Regions from separate parts of the Photobacterium sanguinicancri genome, predicted to be linked through region 3. Evidence: predicted binding sites of a transcription regulator. Region 3 holds the regulator's gene; each other region holds the start of a gene.
What was found. Region 3 encodes PurR, which represses purine synthesis genes. Its sites were predicted from a motif close to TNANGNAAACGTTTNCNTNA; they were not measured.
Positions count from the first base shown of each region.

Region 1 (6,805 bases), 740 kb from region 3:
CACCAGATGACGCTTCCGGTGCTGTTTTTGCTGCTTGATTACTCATGGGAACTCCATGGATGTGTAGTGTTGGTTTGCGGCGAATTATTTGCTGTACTTCTTATACGCCAGTTGATCATCGTTTTTCTCAGACTAGGAGAAAACTTTCAAGAAATTGTAATGTAAATGCAGCCTAAAAAAGCGCGTTAGACCAAGAATCAGACGAATTGCATTTGTTTATATTGTAAACGGAGATTAACAGAGAACATCCCCCTAACAAATACAACACCAAAAACACCCAACCTCGTAACCTTTTTTAGGCCGTATAACTCAACACACCGATTCCCTAATGGCCTTTCTAAACGAAAAAAGACACCCGAAGGTGTCTTTTTAACTGTGTAAACTAGCAATACCTAGAGGGCATTATTCCCACTCGATCGTTGCTGGCGGTTTACCAGAAATATCGTAAACAACACGTGAGATGCCATCAACTTCATTAATGATACGGTTAGAAACCTTACCAAGGAAGTCGTATGGTAGGTGTGCCCAATGCGCAGTCATAAAGTCGATGGTTTCAACTGCACGCAGTGATACAACCCAATCGTATTTACGACCATCACCCATTACGCCCACAGAGCGAACAGGTAAGAATACAGTGAACGCTTGTGATACTTTATTGTACAAATCGGCTTTATGCAGTTCTTCAATAAAGATTGCATCAGCACGACGTAGTAAATCACAGTATTCTTTCTTCACTTCACCCAATACACGTACACCTAAACCCGGTCCAGGGAATGGGTGGCGGTAAAGCATGTTGTAAGGCAAGCCAAGCTCTAGACCAATCTTACGTACTTCATCTTTAAACAATTCACGTAGTGGCTCAACAAGGCCCATTTCCATGTCATCAGGAAGGCCGCCCACGTTGTGGTGAGATTTGATAACGTGTGCTTTACCGTTCTTAGATGCTGCAGATTCGATAACATCAGGGTAAATCGTACCTTGTGCTAACCATTTTGCATTTTCTAACTTTTTCGATTCTTCATCGAATACATCGATAAATACGTGACCGATGATCTTACGCTTAGCTTCAGGTTCGTTCTCACCTGCTAGTGCAGAAAGGAAACGGTCTTCCGCTTTAACATGCACAATGTTCAGACCGAAGTGGTCACCGAACATGTCCATAACCTGCTCACCTTCATTTAAACGAAGTAAGCCATTATCAACAAATACACATGTTAGCTTGTCACCAATCGCGCGGTGAATAAGCATAGCAACAACCGATGAATCAACACCACCAGATAGGCCAAGGATAACTTCATCGTCACCCACTTGTGCCTTAATGTTTGCAACAGCATCTTCGATGATGTTTGCAGAAGTCCACAGTTTCTCACAGCCACACACTTCAAGAACAAAGTTCTCAATCATACGCATACCTTGACGCGTGTGTGTTACTTCAGGGTGGAACTGTACACCGTAAAAACGTTTTTCTTCATTCGCCATTGCCGCAAACGGACAGGTTTCTGTCTCTGCAACTTTTACGAAATCAGATGGGATTTCAACAACTTTATCGCCATGGCTCATCCATACGTCAAGTAATGGTGCGCCGTCTTCTGCGATAGCATCTTCAATATTTTTGAATAGGCCTGTTGGCTCAACAACTTTAACTTGCGCATAGCCAAATTCACGTTCATTTGAGCCTGCAACTTTACCGCCAAGCTGCTCAGACATGGTCTGCATGCCGTAACACACACCAAACACAGGTACGCCAGCTTCAAAAACATATTGTGGTGCACGTGGAGAACCAGCTTCAGTAACACTTTCCGGGCCACCAGAAAGGATAATACCGTTCGGGTTAAAGTCACGAATGTCGGCTTCATCGACATCCCAGCTCCATAGCTCACAGTAAACACCGATTTCACGGATACGACGAGCAATTAACTGAGTATATTGAGAACCAAAATCCAAAATAAGGATGCGCTGGTCATGAATATTTGTAGATGTAGTCATTATCGAGAAGTCTCAAAAATAATTGAAATAATAGTGGGGGGCTTGAAAGCGCCCCCGATCTTATAGAAGTTTCATCATTAGGCAAACGTTTTCGCCTAATCAATACTCGTCAGGTAAAATTAACCTAAACGGTAGTTTGGTGCTTCTTTTGTAATGGTCACATCATGAACGTGTGACTCTTTAATACCCGCACCAGAGATACGAACAAACTCAGCTTTAGTTCGTAAATCTTCAATCGTTGCTGAACCGGTTAAGCCCATGCTTGAACGCAAGCCACCCATTTGCTGGTGAATAATTTCTTTGATGTGACCTTTGTAAGCAACGCGGCCTTCAATGCCTTCTGGTACTAATTTGTCTGCTGCATTGTCTGTTTGGAAGTAACGGTCAGAAGAGCCTTGAGACATCGCGCCTAAAGAACCCATACCACGGTAAGACTTGTAGGCACGGCCTTGGTAAAGTTCAACTTCACCCGGCGCTTCTTCAGTACCAGCGAACATAGAGCCAACCATCACACATGATGCGCCAGCAACAATCGCTTTACACATGTCGCCAGAGAAGCGGATACCGCCATCGGCAATAACAGGAATGCCGTACTCAGCGGCCGCATCGGCTGCATTAGAGATAGCAGTAAGCTGTGGAACACCCACACCTGTTACAATGCGTGTTGTACAGATAGAACCAGGGCCGATACCGACTTTAACCGCATCAACACCCGCATCGATAAGTGCACGAGCACCTTCGGCTGTGGCTACGTTTCCGCCAACGATTTGTAGTTCAGGGAATGCTTCACGGGTTTCACGAATACGTTGTAGAACGCCTTCAGAGTGACCGTGAGATGAATCGATAAGTAGAACGTCAACGCCCGCTTCAACCAGCGCTTTAACACGCTCTTCGTTGCCTGCGCCTGCGCCAACCGCAGCACCTACACGTAGACGGCCGCGCTCATCTTTACATGCGTTAGGTTTACGTTCTGCTTTTTGGAAATCTTTTGCAGTGATCATGCCTTTCAGTTGGAAATCATCATTAACCAGTAGCACTTTCTCTACACGGTGTTCTTGCATGATGGCTTCAACTTCTTCACGAGAAGCACCTTCTTTTGCTGCCGCCAGTTTTGTTTTTGGCGTCATCACGTCTTCAACTTTAATTGAAAGGTCGGTAACAAAACGAACGTCACGACCAGTGATGATACCAACAAGTTCGTTGTTATCACTCACAACTGGGTAACCAGCAAAACCATTTTCAATAGTCAGTTTTTTAACATCAGCGATGGTTGCTGATGGCTTTACTGTCACAGGTTCAGACACAACACCTGCTTCAAACTTCTTAACCATGCGTACTTGGTTAGCTTGTTGTTCGATAGACATGTTTTTGTGAATGAAGCCAATGCCACCTTCTTGAGCTAACGCGATAGCGAAGCGACCTTCGGTTACTGTGTCCATTGCAGCAGAAACCATTGGAACGTTGAGCGAAATCTTTTTCGTTAGTTGGGTGCGCAGATCGGCAGTGTTAGGGAGAACCGTAGAGTGTGCTGGAACCAGCAGAACATCATCAAAAGTTAAAGCTTCTTGTTTGATACGTAACATTGCAATATCTCACACCGAGTTAAGGTTTAAAGGAGGATAAAATATTGCGAACGAATTATACGTATGATGCAATCGTTTGGCTACAAAAAAATTATATTTTTTTATTGACTCTTTTTGCTTGATACGTAATATATTTCGGTTAAGTTTCCGGTGCTGCGGTCTCGCATGTAAGGCCAAGATCTGTCTATAGATCTGCCTGTATGTTTTTTACTCTTTCCGCACATTACCTAGCCTTCGATAACAGGTGCCTCACCTCGTGACTCTATTCGCTCAAACTCAATCCAACGATCGTATCTTTACTGTTTCAAGCCTCAACGCAGAAGTTCGCTTATTGCTCGAAAATGAAATGGGCATTGTCTGGCTTGTGGGTGAATTATCTAACTTGTCGATGCCTGTCTCAGGCCATTGGTATTTCACACTCAAAGATTCACGCGCCCAAGTTAAGTGCGCCATGTTTCGTGGCAACAACCGCCGGGTAACCTTTAAGCCTGCGAATGGTACGCAAGTACTAGTGAAAGCCCGCTTATCACTGTATGAACCTCGTGGTGATTACCAACTGATCATCGAGAGCATGCAGCCAGAAGGCGATGGTCGCTTACAGCAACAATTTGAACAACTTAAAATGAATTTAGCGGCTGAGGGCTTGTTTGCTCAGTCACTAAAAAAACCACTGCCTGAACAGCCTAAACGCGTCGGTATTATCACCTCTAAAACGGGTGCGGCATTGCATGATATCTTGAACGTTTTACAACGACGTGATCCTAGCCTGCCAGTGGTTATTTACCCAACCATGGTTCAGGGTGAAGGGTCAGCGATTTCGATTGCTCAGGCCATTGGGCGAGCCAATTCACGCCAAGAGTGTGATGTGTTGATTGTCGGTCGTGGCGGTGGTTCACTTGAAGATTTATGGGCGTTTAACGAAGAAATCGTTGCCCGTACGATTGCGGCTAGTCAGATCCCGATCATCAGTGCCGTTGGCCACGAAGTGGATGTGACTATTGCTGATTTTGTCGCTGACATGCGCGCTCCTACTCCTTCAGCAGCGGCAGAATTAGTTAGCCGTGATAACAGCCATCAGACCCAAAAAATCAGTCAAAAAACACAACAACTGACCCACAGCGTTCGTCAGTATTTGTCTGATCGTCGTCGTCATTTAACCCAGTTGCAACACAGATTAGAGCGTCAACACCCGCAATTGAGGTTAAACCAACAAAGTCAGCGACTTGATGATGTCAGCAGCCGTTTAGAGCGCGCGATGAAAAACTATATTGTTCAACATCGCCAGCACCTTAATCGTAATGAACACAAGCTAGCCCTACATTCACCCGTGCAAACACTAAAGCAACAAGCTAACCGCTTGGAACGTGTTGAAAGCCGTTTACATGATGCAATGGATAGACGCTTACTCACTGCACGCCACCAGCTAGCAATGGCAGCAGAAAAACTGGAAACGGTTAGTCCACTCGCGACTCTAGGGCGTGGCTATTCGATTACTCGAGACAGTAAAGGCAAAGTAATTCGCACCACAGATCAAGTTAACCATGGCGATACTATGATCACTAAAGTGGCTAACGGTGAAATCCAATCGGTCGTTTCAAAAGACCACCAATAACCCACCTAGATTTCAGTTAAGATGCACTTGTGTACACAAGTGCATTAATATCTCTTCAAAATAAATAAAACATCATAAAAATAATGGTTTTTCTCCTACACAATGCAGCGTAGTCTCTAGTACTAAGTCGGACACATTGACTGGCACTAAACACCTACAGCAGTATGAGGAAAACAAGGAATGATAGATTTTCGATCTGACACAGTGACACAGCCTAGCCCCTATATGCGTGAAGCCATGGCGCAAGCTCCTGTAGGTGATGATGTTTATGGTGACGATCCAACCGTGAATGAACTTGAAGCTTGGACAGCGAAACGTCATGGTTTTGAAGCCGCACTTTTCACCTCCTCTGGAACTCAAGCCAACCTATTAGGTATCCTTGCCCACTGCCAACGAGGCGATGAATACTTATGTGGGCAGCTGGCTCATAATTATAAATATGAAGCGGGTGGCGCGGCTATTTTAGGCTCGGTACAACCACAACCGATTGAGAACAACCCAGATGGTACACTGTGTTTTGAAAAACTGGCCTCAGCCATCAAGCCTGACGACATTCACTTCGCCCAAACCAAATTGTTGAGCTTAGAAAACACCATAGGTGGTAAAGTTTTACCTCTGGATTATCTAGCTAAAGCCCGTAAGTTCGTAGACCAACATAACTTACGGCTACACCTTGATGGCGCACGCGTATACAACGCAGCTGTCGCACTCAACGTTGATGTTACCGAAATCAGTCAATACTTTGATTCAATGACCATTTGCTTATCCAAGGGACTAGGTGCACCTGTTGGTTCGCTACTATTAGGCTCAACAGATTATATTGAGCGAGCGAGAAGGCTCAGAAAGATGGTCGGCGGTGGCATGCGCCAAGCGGGTATTTTAGCGGCTGCAGGCAAAATAGCCCTGACAGAAAATGTTGAAAGGCTGGCAGATGATCATGCCAATGCTGATTATTTAGCACAGCAGCTTGATCTATTAGACGGCTTTAATACCGCTGATTTCCCACCACAAACCAATATTGTCTACGTCAACGTCGATAAAAAAATTGATATCGCCGCTATCGCAGCAAGCTTAAAACCACAAGGGATCTTATTTTCACCGGGTTACAGTCCAATGCGCTTAGTCACCCACTTGGACGTTTCGCGTGAAGATATCGATACCTTCATCAACGCATTGAAACAACAACGCTAGCAAGCTGTTAGTCGCTAGATAACAGGTTATCGCTACAAATAAAAAAGAGCGATTCATCGCTCTTTTTATTTAATGCATTCAGGCTAACGTCAGTGCTTTAATCATTTATGCCACTGCTGTTTCATCAATCATCATACAGGCACTAATCAAGCTCTTTGTATAAGATTCTTGAGGATTATCGAATATCTGCTCTGGTGTTCCCCGCTCGACCACCGCGCCTTTCTGCATCACAATCACTTCATCTGAAATCGCTCTTACCACAGACAAATCATGACTAATAAACAGGTAAGCTATGTTTCGGCGCTGCTGAATATCTTTAAGTAATTCCAACACTGTCAGCTGAACCGAGCGATCCAGTGCCGATGTTGGCTCATCTAACAAAATAAACTGTGGCTCTAAAATAAGTGCTCGAGCAATCGCGATACGTTGACGC
Region 1 covers NZ_AP024850.1:2,869,580-2,876,384, forward strand. The annotation lists gene OCU87_RS13310 (AbgT family transporter) at 1-46, opposite strand, end outside; gene guaA (glutamine-hydrolyzing GMP synthase) at 403-1,986, opposite strand; gene guaB (IMP dehydrogenase) at 2,106-3,569, opposite strand; gene xseA (exodeoxyribonuclease VII large subunit) at 3,826-5,181, shown strand; gene ltaE (low-specificity L-threonine aldolase) at 5,362-6,372, shown strand; gene OCU87_RS13335 (ABC transporter ATP-binding protein) at 6,478-6,805, opposite strand, start outside.
Region 1: a site for PurR is predicted at 3,634-3,653, ahead of guaB (IMP dehydrogenase). Genes of this name have one in related genera too.

Region 2 (6,805 bases), 1.3 Mb from region 3:
TGTATTCTTCCCTTTACCCTTCCGCGCCTGACGAATAAGTCGGTAACTCACAAATTGCATTAAATCCCCGATAACTCGGCCAATATAACGGCATTTTTGAATGTTGTTTTATCAGCGAAGAATGAGAAGTCGATTGCTAGGATGGCATGGATCAAGGAGAGCAAAAGGAAATCGAGCGCATTTGGTATTGATCTTACTAACCCAGTTTGTGGGTTGAGGATTGATGAAACGAAGCGAGCAATAATTATTGTTCGATAAGATGAGTAATGACAATGCAATTGATTTCTGGTTTGGTCGGTATTCTGGCTTTAATTTTAATCGCTTATTTTTTATCAGAGAAGCGTTCACACATTAACTGGCGTACCGTGTTGGGGGCGCTGGCTATTCAAATGACTTTTGCCGCTATTGTTTTGTATAGCGAAAATGGTCGTGCCGCATTGGGTGAGTTTTCGAGTGCAGTACAGAACATCATTAATTTCAGTAATGAAGGCATTAGCTTTTTGTTTGGCGGATTAGTATCAGACAAAATGTTTGAGCTGTTTGCTGGCGGTGGTTTCATTATGGCTTTCCGTGTATTACCTGTAGTGGTCTTTTTCTCTGCTTTTGTCGCGGTATTGTATTACCTCGGTATCATGCAGTTACTGGTTGGTACTTTAGGTCGTGCTTTATCAAAAATGTTAGGAACAAGCCGTGCTGAATCTATTTCAGCTACCGCCAACATCTTCCTTGGTATTTCAGAAGCACCACTCACGGTTCGTCCTTATATTGCACGCATGACACGTTCAGAGCTTTTTGCCGTAATGGTGGGTGGTATGGCATCGGTTGCGGGTTCAGTGCTTGTGGGGTATTCACAAATGGGTATCCCATTAGAATACTTACTGGCTGCATCATTTATGGCAGCGCCTGCTGGTTTGATGATGGCAAAGCTTCTGATCCCTGAAACAGAGCAAGCGTGTGATTCTGCTGAAAGTGCTGAAGACGAGAAAAAGCCGGCCAATATTATTGATGCGGCAGCGCAGGGTGCTCTACAAGGCATGCAACTAGCACTAAATATTGGTGCGATGTTGTTGGCTTTCATTAGCTTGATTGCGATGCTGAACGCATTATTAGGTTGGGCGGGTTCATTAGCTGGTTTTGAAGGGCTTTCGCTCGATCTGGTGTTTGGCTACTTATTCTTACCATTTGCTTATATTGCGGGTTTATGGGATTTCGACGCTGCCCAGCAAATGGCCACCTTATTTGGTACCAAAACTACCATTAATGAATTTGTGGCATTTTCCCAACTTGCGCCAATGATTGAAAGTGGTGTGCTAGATAAGCGTACTGAAGTGATTATTGCGTTCGCATTATGTGGTTTTGCTAACTTTGGTTCGATAGCGGTGCTATTGGGTTGCATGGGGCTGATGGCTCAAACGCGTTACGATGAAATTGCTAAGCTAGGTATGAAATCATTAGTCGCAGCAACCTTAGCTAACTTGTTGAATGCAACGGTAGCAGGATTGTTTATTTCGCTGACGCTTTAATCACAGTGAAATGATTGTTATTGAAAGATTTAGTGTCGACACTAGGTTTCGACACTAACTATCGAAACAAATAAGTATCGAGAGACAATCGCGATAATCTAAGTCGATAAAATAACAAGGCCACGCAATGCGTGGCCTTGTTGTATCTGTGGCTATTGGAGGGTATCAACTCAGGCCAATAATGTTGCCATCAGCATCAATATCAAGGTTCATAAAGGCCGGTTTTTCAGGTAAACCAGGCATCGTCATGACATTACCGCAAAGGGCGTAAACAAAGCCTGCACCCGCACACAATTTTAGTTCACGAACCGGAATGATAAAGTCACTAGGTGCACCTTTAATGCTTGGGTCATGACTGATTGATAGTGGCGTTTTTGCCATGCAAACCGCTAAATTATCGTGACCTTGTGCTTTAAGTTCTGCCAGTTGTTGCTTCGCTAGTTCTGATAATTCAACCCCACGACAGCCATAACCAACTTCGGCGACTGCCATTAATTTTTCTTCTAATGGCTGTGATAATTGATACAGCGGCTTGAAGTTAGCTGGTGTTTCACACGCTTTAACAACGGTGTGAGCAAGTTCTACAGCGCCTTCACCACCTTTACCAAAGGCCTCGCTTAAGGCGACATCAACATAGGTATCAAATGTCTCGTTAGCGATCATCTCTTTAAGTTGATTGAGCTCCGCATCACTGTCTTGTGGGAAACGGTTAATGGCAACCACTACAGGTACACCGTATTTAGCTGCGTTATTGATGTGCCATTTAAGGTTGTCAAAGCCAGCAATCAGCGCTTTCTCATCAGCGTCAAAAATAGCATCTGGTAACGCTTGGCCTGGACGTAGGTCGTATAACCCTGAATTTGCTTTCAAGCCACGAAGTGTCGCGACGACCACGGCACAGTCAGCACCACGACCTGCTTGTTGTGCTTTGATATTACAGGCTTTCTCAAAGCCCATATCAGAACCAAACCCACCTTCTGTGACTGTGAATTCACTGAGCTTTAGTGCTATACGATCGGCAATGATAGATGAGTTACCGTGCGCAATATTGGCAAATGGCCCCGCATGGATCAGGGTTGGTACACCTTCCAATGTTTGCATCAGAGTTGGTTCAATGGCTTCACACATGGTTACTGCCATGGCGCCTGCAACTTGCAGGTCTTCTGTTGTAATAGGCTGACCATCAAGGTTGTAAGCCACCACAATGCGGCCTATACGTTGGCGCATATCGGCAAGGTCGGTAGAAAGCGCCAAAATAGCCATTAATTCCGATGCTGCAGAGATATCGAAACCATCTTCACGCTCAATGCCGTTGATGGTTTTACCTTCTTCGTTTTTACCGACAGTGATCATGCGAAGCGCACGATCGTTATGATCCATTACTCGACGCCAAACAATACGATTGCGATCAATTCTAAGCGTGGGTAGCCCTGTTTTTTCGCTAAACACATCAAAGCCATGACGCTCTTCATGGTATATGCGCGCATCAATGGCTGCAGAAGCTAGGTTATGAGCTGCCGTTACCGCATGAATATCACCAGTCAGATGGAGGTTCAGTTTTTCCATAGGTGCAACTTGCGCGTAACCACCACCAGCAGCGCCGCCCTTAACACCAAATACAGGACCCATTGAAGGCTGGCGAATACAGGCTATAACGCGCTTGCCAATCTTAGCTAATCCTTGAGATAGGCCAATAGTTGTGACTGTTTTACCTTCACCTAATGGGGTTGGTGTAATGGCAGTAACAAGAATCTGTTTACCTTCTGGACTGTTGGCTAGGCGCTTAAGAATCGACGTTTTGACCTTGGCTTTTAACGTCCCTTGAGGCGTTAAATCTTGCGGTTCAATACCCGCATTAAGCGCAATTTGGTCAATAGGAGTGAGTGCGGTGTCGCGGCAAATTTGAATGTCGCTTTTCATGTGGGCTCATACCTTTTTAAACAATGGGGAAGCACTGCTTTGAGCTGCTATGGCAGGTCACGCAATCGTTTGCGGTGGCTTTATACCACAATTTTATCACGGTTATATAGTTTTATTCCGATATATCTGTTGTTGATTTGTTGGTGGTTATAACACTATCAAAAAGCCAATTCCGAGAACTAGCTAAAAGTCTTGGTATTAAGGTCTTTGTCTGTTGTTTCAATTTTGTTAAATGTGTTGTTGGTAACAAAATTAATTTTATGGCGCTGAATAACCACCCAGATTATTGGTCGTAACTACTCAGGAGGATGAGGATTTACGATAGGCAGACTTGAGGGGGGATAGATGTAAAGCCGTTAACCTGCCTATTAGATTAATAACCGTCAGTGAGCTGCTGGGTGAAATGAGATTGCAAGTAGTCGAGCAATAAACGCATCTTCTTTGAATCGGCAGCGCGAGGCGGATAAACACCGTAAATATTAATATCACTAAGCTGATAATCATCCAAAATAATCTGCAACTTTCCTTCTTTCACTAATGGCAATGCATCGTATTGTGGTAAACGGCCAATACCATGTCCCCCAACGACAAAAGCGGTTCTTGCTGAGGCGCTATTGGTGGTAATACTGCCTTGCATTTTGACATTGTAAGCGCGTGTCCCTTTGGTCAGCGTTTGAATTTTTGAAGTCTTTTTATATACCACCCATTCATGATGAGCCAGTTCCGCTGGGGTTTGTGGTAGGCCATGTTGGCTAAAGTAGGAAGGGGCGCCACAAAGGGTATTCTTCATCGTCATGAGCTTTCGGGCATACAAGCCTGAATCCGCCAAAGGTGCACCACGGATTGCTAAATCAATGCCTTCTTGAATAATATTCACAATATCATCAGTCAGATTTAGGTCGATTTCTATTTTAGGATATAGGGTTTTGAAATCATTTAGTGCTGGCACTATGGTGTGCATGCTGATGTTAACAGGGGCGCTAATGGTAATTTTGCCTTCCGGCTCTTCCCGTAAGTTTTCGACTTGTTGATTGGCGGCGGAGGCTTCTTCACTGATCCGTTTACAGCGAAGGTAATAGCGTTGGCCTGCATCGGTAAGGCTGATGCTACGGGTCGTACGGTTTAAGAGTGGGATCCCAATATGATCCTCGAGCTTCTTCAGGTGATAACTCACCACGCCTCGGGAAACCCCTAGCTGTCGAGCGGCGGCAGAAAAGCTGCCTTGCTCTACTATTTGGGCAAAGACCACCATACTTTTGAGCTGTTCAAATGATACGTCCATCGCTTTTCGCCCCTATGTCTGCCTGATTTGTTTATTGGGTTCGTGTACCTGGCTCAAGTTGTATTGAGGTCATCACGTCTGCTGACTTTAGCAGAACAAAGGCTAACATTGATCTAATTATTAGAACAATGATGCCAAGTTTATCGCCATTGTCTGAATCTAAGGGAAGGCATAGACTTTCGTTACTTGCTTAATCGGACGACACGAGGCGAATAATGAAAATTCTAATGGTTCTGACTTCACACGATAAATTGGGTAATACTGGGCATAAAACAGGCTTTTGGGTCGAGGAATTTGCCGCACCGTATTACCGCTTTTTGGATGCGAATGTAGATATTACCTTAGCGTCTCCTGCGGGTGGGCAGCCTCCTATTGACCCGAATAGTGAACTTGAACAATCACAAACAGATGCCACTGTACGCTTTAACCAAGATGCAGATGCCCAACTGGTGCTTGCCAATACCCTGAAATTAGCCGATGTATCTGAACACGACTACGATGCTATTTTTTATCCGGGGGGGCATGGTCCGTTATGGGATCTGGTTGATGATGCAGACTCAATTGCCTTGATTGAATCGTTTTGGCAAGCCCAAAAGCCAGTTTCTGCTGTGTGTCACGCACCTGCTGTGTTACTTAATGCTAAAGACCAGCATGGTGAGTTTATTATTTCGGGTAAAGCGGTGACAGGCTTTACAAATTCAGAAGAAACGGCTGTTGGTTTAGCAGAAGTAGTGCCATTCTTGCTCCAAGACGAATTAGTAAAACGTGGTGGACAGTATGAGTCTGCACAAGATTGGCACCCTCTAGCCATTCGAGATGGCAAGCTGATCACTGGGCAAAATCCTGCCTCGTCAGAAGCAGTCGCGGAAGCGCTGTTAAATGCTTTAAAATAATTTAATTGGCTATACCGCTAGTGGAAGAATCCCCTTAGCGGTATAGCCTTTGCATTCATAATAACGATATCGTAATCACGAAAGGAATGAGCAATGCTTAATTTCACCTTCCACAACCCTACTAAAATTTTCTTTGGTGAAAACCAAATTGCTGCAATCGCCAAGCAGATCCCTGCTGATGCTAAAGTCTTAGTGACCTACGGCGGTGGCTCTATTAAAGCGAATGGGGTTTACGATCAAGTAAGTAGCGCACTTAAAGATCACCAATGGAGTGAGTTTTCTGGTATTGAACCTAATCCACAATTCGATACTTTGATGAAAGCTGTCGCGCAAATTAAAGAACAAGGCATTACTTACTTACTTGCTGTCGGTGGTGGTTCTGTTGTTGATGGTACTAAATTTATTGCAGCTGCTGCGCGCTTTGAAGGTGAGCAACCGTGGGATATTTTGGCGCAGCATGCCAAAGTAACAGATGCAGTACCTATGGCTTGTGTGTTGACCTTGCCAGCGACAGGTTCAGAGAGTAACACAGGCGCAGTGATCACGCGTGGCACCACTAAGTTAGCGTTTATGTCGCCTCATGTTCAGCCTTTATTTGCTGTTCTTGACCCGAAAGTCACGCTAAGTTTATCTGAGCGCCAAGTGGCGAACGGTGTGATTGATGCTTTTGTTCACACCATGGAGCAATACTTAACATTCCCAGTGAATGCTAAAGTACAAGATCGTTTTTCAGAAGGCCTATTGCTGAATTTGATTGAGGAAGGTCCAAAAGTATTAGCAACTCCAGATGATATGGAAGTGCGCTCTAATATTATGTGGTCTGCAACGATGGCACTTAATGGCCTGATTGGTTCGGGTGTTCCACAAGATTGGAGCACACACATGATTGGTCATGAGTTGACTGGTCAATATGGTATCGATCATGCGCGTACGCTGGCGATTGTTTTACCTGCCGTTATGAAAGTGCAGCGTGAGCAAAAACGTGGCAAGTTAGTGCAATATGCACAACGCGTTTGGAACATTGTTGATGGCACTGAAGATGAAATCATCGACCAAGCTATTGCGAAAACAGAAGCCTTCTTCAAGGCTATGGGGATGCCAATTCGCCTAAGCGATGCGGATCTTGATGCTGCAAGTATCGATGTTCTCGTGGCGCAACTAGAAGAGCATGGCATGACGACATTGGG
Region 2 covers NZ_AP024850.1:812,755-819,559, forward strand. The annotation lists gene OCU87_RS04110 (NupC/NupG family nucleoside CNT transporter) at 273-1,523, shown strand; gene OCU87_RS04115 (formate--tetrahydrofolate ligase) at 1,689-3,443, opposite strand; gene OCU87_RS04120 (LysR family transcriptional regulator) at 3,817-4,725, opposite strand; gene OCU87_RS04125 (type 1 glutamine amidotransferase domain-containing protein) at 4,941-5,618, shown strand; gene OCU87_RS04130 (iron-containing alcohol dehydrogenase) at 5,712-6,805, shown strand, end outside.
Region 2: a site for PurR is predicted at 3,501-3,520, ahead of OCU87_RS04115 (formate--tetrahydrofolate ligase). Genes of this name have one in related genera too.

Region 3 (6,805 bases):
GCTACATCCGTGATTGTTGGCCCTATGGCTATAACTCTCAGTCAAAGCTTAAAAGCCTTTACGCCTTGGCAAAGTGAATTACCCGCACACATCCAGATAGTGATCCAACAAATAAGGCTGCCAAGAACACTATTATGTATTGCGATTGGTGCCATTCTCGCTTTATGTGGTGCTGTTATGCAGGGGCTATTTCGAAATCCGTTGGCCGATCCTGGCATCATTGGGGTTTCAGGTGGTGCGAGTTTAGGTGCTGCACTGGCTATTGTTCTTTTTGGTTCTTTAGCATCATCTTTCCCGATCCTATTAACATTAGGTACTGTGCCTATCATGGCGTTTCTTGGTGGCGCAGTAAGTACTTGGTTGGTATATACACTGGGGACAGATAAAAACGGAACATCCGTTACTATCATGCTACTCGCTGGGGTGGCTATCGGAGCACTTTCTGGCGCAGCTTTAGGCTTAATGAATTACTTTGCCGATGACCAAGCTCTACGTGATTTATCACTGTGGACAATGGGATCACTCGCGGGTGCTACATGGCCAGGTATCGCACTCGCCTTCTCAACATTCGGTATTCTTATGTGGGTGTTTGATCGCAAGGCCAACGCTCTAAATGCCTTTCTACTTGGCGAAGCTGAAGCAAAACACATGGGTGTGAATGTCCAAGCATTAAAACGCAGCCTAATTTTGTTGTGTGCTGCTGGTGTGGGAGTGTGCGTATCGCTAACAGGCGTGATTGGCTTTATTGGTCTTATTATTCCACATTTAGGCCGTATGCTTACCGGGCCTAACCATAAAAGCTTACTGCCATTATCAGCCTTGCTTGGCGCATTAATTTTGCTGATTGCAGATATGATCGCCCGTGTTATTGCGGCTCCCGCTGAATTGCCCGTAGGGATCATTACCGCCATCTTAGGTGCCCCCTTCTTTATTCTGTTACTTATTAAACAAAAAGGTCGCTTATCATGATGGTTGATGCTCATATATCTGATCAATGGCAGTCGACCCACCATGATAGCGTTGCGATCGCAGCTAAAGGGTTAAACCTCAGCCTTGGTGGTAAAATCTTACTTGATGATTTTAATCTCGAGATTAGGCATGGTGAGGTGACCGCATTACTTGGACCTAACGGCGCAGGCAAAAGTACACTACTCAAAGTACTGTGTGGCGAGTTGGATGCAGGAGGTGATATCCGCATTCATAATAAGAACCAAGCTAAGTGGCCAGCTAAAGCGTTAGCCCGATATTTAGCCGTTTTACCTCAACACAGTAGTTTAAGCTTTGCATTTACCGCACAAGAAGTAGTCGAACTCGGTGCTTTACCACTCGATCTTCCCCGCGCGGATGCAACGGCGACAGCAGCTGAAATGATGGAAAAGACCGATGTCACAACACTCGCCGACAGGTTATATCCCTCTTTATCTGGCGGAGAAAAGCAAAGAGTTCATTTTGCGCGAATTCTGACACAACTGAGTGAAGCAAATGAAAATGCGATTCTAATGCTTGATGAACCCACATCGGCTCTTGATTTGGCTCATCAGCATAAGACGTTACAATTAGCGCAGAACATGGCTAAAGCTGGCGCTGCCGTTATCGTTGTATTGCATGATCTAAACCTAGCGGCACAATATGCCAATCGCTTGATTATTGTGAATAATGGCAAAATACAAGCAGATGGCGATGCGTGGCACGCACTCGAACCGAGTAACATTGAACGAGTCTACGGTTGGCCAGTCACTATGACAGAGCATCCGGTGCACAAACACCCCGTGATTTTGTAGCACTTTACTTGCGTATTTATTACATTACCCATGCGAATGCATACTAACGCATCAAAAATCACCATAGTTACATTATTATTGTTGATGTCTATCAAGTATTACCATCTTGATAAACAGAAACGTTGCACTGTGCGCTACACTCAGTAAAATGTGAACGCAAGCGATTAACAATGTAACGCTACCCTAATCTATAAAAGCCGCTCATCCTAGAGAAGCGGCTTTTCACTTTTATGGAAGGTCTAAAGCGACACATGCACTCAACGTAAAAAGAGTAGGCGTGTTGGATGGCTTAGCTAGACCCTCTTTATTGCAATTATTAGAAGAATAACTATGGCAACGATTAAAGATGTTGCACGTATGGCTGGTGTTTCAACGACAACAGTCTCTCACGTGATAAACAAAACACGCTTCGTAGCAGAAGCAACACAGAAGAAAGTGTTGGCTGCCGTCGATGAACTGAACTATGCGCCAAGTGCTGTTGCTCGCAGCCTGAAATGTAATACTACTCGCACTATCGGTATGTTAGTAACGAAATCGACTAACCCGTTCTTTGCTGAAGTTGTACATGGCGTAGAAGAATACTGTTACAAAGAAGGCTATACCTTAATTCTATGTAACACCGAAGGTAACCTCTCTAAGCAACGTGATTACTTGCGCATGCTGGCTGAAAAGCGTGTAGATGGCTTGATGGTTATGTGTTCAGATCTCGACCAGCGTTTATTAGATCTATTAGAACGCCAAAGTGATCTACCTATGGTTGTGATGGACTGGGGCCCAGAAAGCCCACACACAGATAAAATCCAAGATAACGCAGCAGTCGGTGGTTATGTCGCGATCAAGCACTTTATCGAAAATGGCCACACTAAGATTGGCTGTCTATCTGGCCACAATGAAAAATCAACCTGTCGTGAACGCTTGAAAGGCTTCCAAAAAGCGATGGGTGAAGCTGATCTAGATATTAATGAAGATTGGATCATTGAAGGTGACTTCGAGTGTGAGACTGCCGTACAAGCAGCTGAACAGTTTATTGCAATGAAAGAGCGCCCTACTGCTATCTTCTGTTTTAACGACATTATGGCAATGGCGATGATCAGTACTTTCGTTCAACATGGAATTCGAGTGCCTGAAGATATCTCAATCATTGGTTACGATAATATCGAGCTAGCACCTTTCTTCTCGCCACCTTTGACAACAATCCACCAGCCTAAACGCCGCTTAGGTAAAACAGCGATTGAAATCTTGATGGAACGCGTAAAAGATAAAAAACATGAGACCCGTGTTTTTGAAATGTCACCGGCACTCGTTGTCCGTAAGTCAGTTCATAAGCTCAATTAATTATTCTTATTGCGCATAAAAAAACAAAAAACCGACAATATTAAACGTCGGTTTTTTTATAAATTCACATCGCTTAAAATTCGATTTTTTCACACAAACACTTAATCTATAACAATAAGTTTACTTATAAAATTGAAATAGTTCTCTTCAATTTACTGCTCATTTCATTTCACACCTGAATATTCTCTCTCTCTTAATAGTAATAATTGAAGCAACATCACACTTTGACCCCCGTAAGTTAAACGATTTTCTGCTATTTACGATATGCTTATTCAGTCACGAACAAGGCAAACCATTTGAAAGAATGGGACGCAAAGCTTCCGGCCTAACAGAGTGTTATTTGGGTAACATTTAACACTTTTAAGGTAGCGGGGTTACCGATGGATTTAACGCAAAACCTGCTTCAGGATTTGACATGCTTTTGACATATATTAAGTGTGCTTTGCTAATCTAAACTCCTCGCTTATATGTTAGGTGACTCCCAGATTTATTTCACCGAGAAGTCGCATGGATAAACCAATACTTAAAGACACCCTAAAATTATTCGACTGCTTTGACAGTGTTAAATCACGGTCCATGTTTGGCGGTTTTGGCATTTTTTCAGGTGAAACGATGTTTGCACTTGTCGTAAAAAATAAGTTACACCTTCGTGCCAATGCTAAAAATATTGAGCAGTTTAAAAAAGCTGACTTAACCCCTTATGTTTATGAAAAACGCGGTTTTCCCGTTGTGACTAAGCATTTTGCAATACCTGATACCTGGTGGAATACTCCAGAGATGATCATTGAACACGCACGCGGTTCTTTAGACGGTGCAAATAACGACAAAGAAACAAAAAGTAAAGTTGGGCCTTCACGTATCAAAGATTTACCCAATTTACGGTTAGCGAATGAACGTATGCTGAAAAAAGTAGGTATTGATACTGTCGACAAGCTTGTAGAAGTTGGCGCTATTGATGCTTATAAAGCACTACTCGATACACATGATAATAATCTCAACATCGAGTTGCTTTGGGCTTTAGAAGGCGCGATCAGCGGCAGACATTGGTCGGTGATCAGTGAAACAAGACGCGGAGAGTTGTTAGGTTTATTACCTTAAGCCATTCGGTCAAAAACAACACTTTTTACAATATAAAAAACGGGGCTTTGGCCTCGTTTTTTATAGCTCCAGCCTCCTGAATGTCAGGATTACGTCAAAGATTGACTCTTCTCACAAATACTGTTCACAAAAGCATCAGTTAACTTTTAATCTTACCTTAAATAAGTAAAATACTGGCTAGCAGCAGAACAACCAACGTCAAAAAATTGTTTTTAACTACTTATGGCAACTGTTGCATGAAGGTAGCGCCACTTTAATGACGCTTCATAACCTTCGCCATAACCAACGTGCAGTCTCTTTATAGATTGCAAAAAGTGAGGCAAGTATGCTCTGTTCAAAGCCTTTTCCTGGGCAAACAGACCACATATTCAAAGACAAATTTAACAAATGGCCAAAGTTATTCCGTGCCTTTGTTCTTCTTAGCCTACTCCCTCCAGCTTTAGTCATGCTACTAGTCTCTCAGCAACTGGCTCCACTTAATGCACTCATTGATACAGTTACCCTGACATGCGGCTTTAATATCATGCTGATTGTATGGGGCGTATTACTCAAAGTTCGCGCTCGTAAATACTGGTATCGAAACTATCACATTGGCAAAACACTGGTCCTTGCATGCCTGCCTTTCATCGCATCAGCTTATATCGCTTTGTCTGATATTCCGGATAACCGTGTTGTGCAACAAGAACGTAGCCAAGCTGTAGAAGTAGCCATTAACTAAAAAGCTGCTCAAATTACAGACACTCAGCGGCTATTTTCAGTTTTTCTCTAATTAATTGAAATATTTGCGTCCTTCGTTGGGTCTCCTTTATTACCTTGGTATAGCATTGGTGCTATATCATGTGTTCATAAGGAAACGACGCAGTGCGCCTCGCGAAAAAAAACAAATACTCCATCTTTGTCCGCCCATTACTTTGGCTACAGAAGCGTAATTTCGGCGCAGAACTGAACCCTTCTTTGCTGTGGGGACGCCGTCCACCACTCTTTTGGTTAGTCGCAGGATTTTTTGGCTACCTTGATCGCCGCCACTCTCCACTTTCACCTGTTACGCGCTCTCTTGTTTGTGTCCGTGTTTCACAGCTTAATGATTGTGAGTTTTGCGTCGATGCCAATGGAATGCGCCTAGCAGAGCGTTGTGATTCTGTTGAAAAGATCAAAGCCCTCTCCCAGTGGCAACAAAACATCACCTTATTCACCGATGAAGAAATAGCGGTGCTGCATTATGTTGAAGCCATGACTATTACAGGGCAAAAAGTAACAGAAACGATGCTAGCTGATCTGCAACAGTGGTTTGATGAAGATAGCCTCGTTGAACTTACTGCACTGATCGCTTTTCAAAATCTATCAGCTAAGTTTAATACCGCGCTAGATGTGCCTGCGCAAGGCTTTTGCTCCATCCCTATCACATCTGCACTGAACGATAACAACTCGGCCGATAAACAGGACGCGTCATCGGCTACACAACCTCCACCATCAAGTAAATCGTAGGAGTTATCTCATGGATAAAAAGAAACTACTGCTCATTACCATAATTGCCACGCTTATTGGAAGTTGGTTCCTGTTTGATTTAGGCCAGTACTTCACATTAGAGCAAGCGAAGGCGCAGCAAGTCGCATTGCAAGATACGATAGCAGCACGTCCCTTCTTCGCGAGTATCGTGTACTTTTCGATTTATATTGTTGTAACGGCACTCTCTTTACCGGGCGCGGCAATCATGACTCTACTGGGTGCGGCATTATTTGGTTTTTGGTGGAGCCTGATTTTAATCTCGTTTGCGAGCACCATTGGTGCGACACTCGCTTTCCTATTTAGCCGTTATATTCTTCGCGACTGGGTACAAGCTAAATTCGGGCATCGTCTTGCGCCTATCAATGCAGGCATTAAAAAAGACGGTCCTTTTTATCTATTCACACTGCGATTAATCCCAGTGTTCCCGTTCTTTCTGGTGAACCTACTAATGGGGTTAACACCGCTATCAACCAAACGCTTTTACTTAGTCAGCCAAATAGGGATGCTGGCAGGTACGGCTGTTTATATCAACGCGGGTACCCAACTTGGCGAAATAGATTCACTCAGTGGCATTATTTCAGCCCCTGTGCTTATTTCTCTCGCGCTATTAGGGGTTTTTCCACTGGTCGCGAAATTTGTTATGGGCATTATCGAGCAGCGCCGCGTATATGCTGACTGGACACCGCCTGAAAAATTCGACCAAAACATGGTCGTGATTGGAGCGGGTGCGGGTGGCTTAGTCAGTGCCTATATTGCTGCAGCAGTAAAAGCAAAAGTAACGTTAATTGAACGTCATAAAATGGGTGGCGATTGCTTAAATACAGGCTGTGTACCCTCAAAGGCTGTTATTCGTGCGGCACATGCAATGTCTGAAATTACCCGAGCAAAAGAATTCGGCATTACTACGGGCGATGTGAAAGTCGATTTTAAACAAGTCATGACGCGCGTTCATACTGTCATCGACAAAATTGAGCCACATGACTCTGTTGAACGTTATTCGTCGTTAGGTGTGAACTGCGTATCTGGTGAAGCGCGTATCTTGTCGCCATGGGAAGTAGAAGTAAACGGTGAGCGCATTACCACCC
Region 3 covers NZ_AP024850.1:2,132,245-2,139,049, forward strand. The annotation lists gene OCU87_RS10175 (FecCD family ABC transporter permease) at 1-969, shown strand, start outside; gene OCU87_RS10180 (heme ABC transporter ATP-binding protein) at 966-1,781, shown strand; gene purR (HTH-type transcriptional repressor PurR) at 2,112-3,116, shown strand; cyclic di-GMP riboswitch class I at 3,393-3,498, shown strand; gene OCU87_RS10190 (TfoX/Sxy family DNA transformation protein) at 3,624-4,214, shown strand; gene OCU87_RS10195 (hypothetical protein) at 4,540-4,932, shown strand; gene OCU87_RS10200 (carboxymuconolactone decarboxylase family protein) at 5,076-5,699, shown strand; gene lpdA (dihydrolipoyl dehydrogenase) at 5,710-6,805, shown strand, end outside.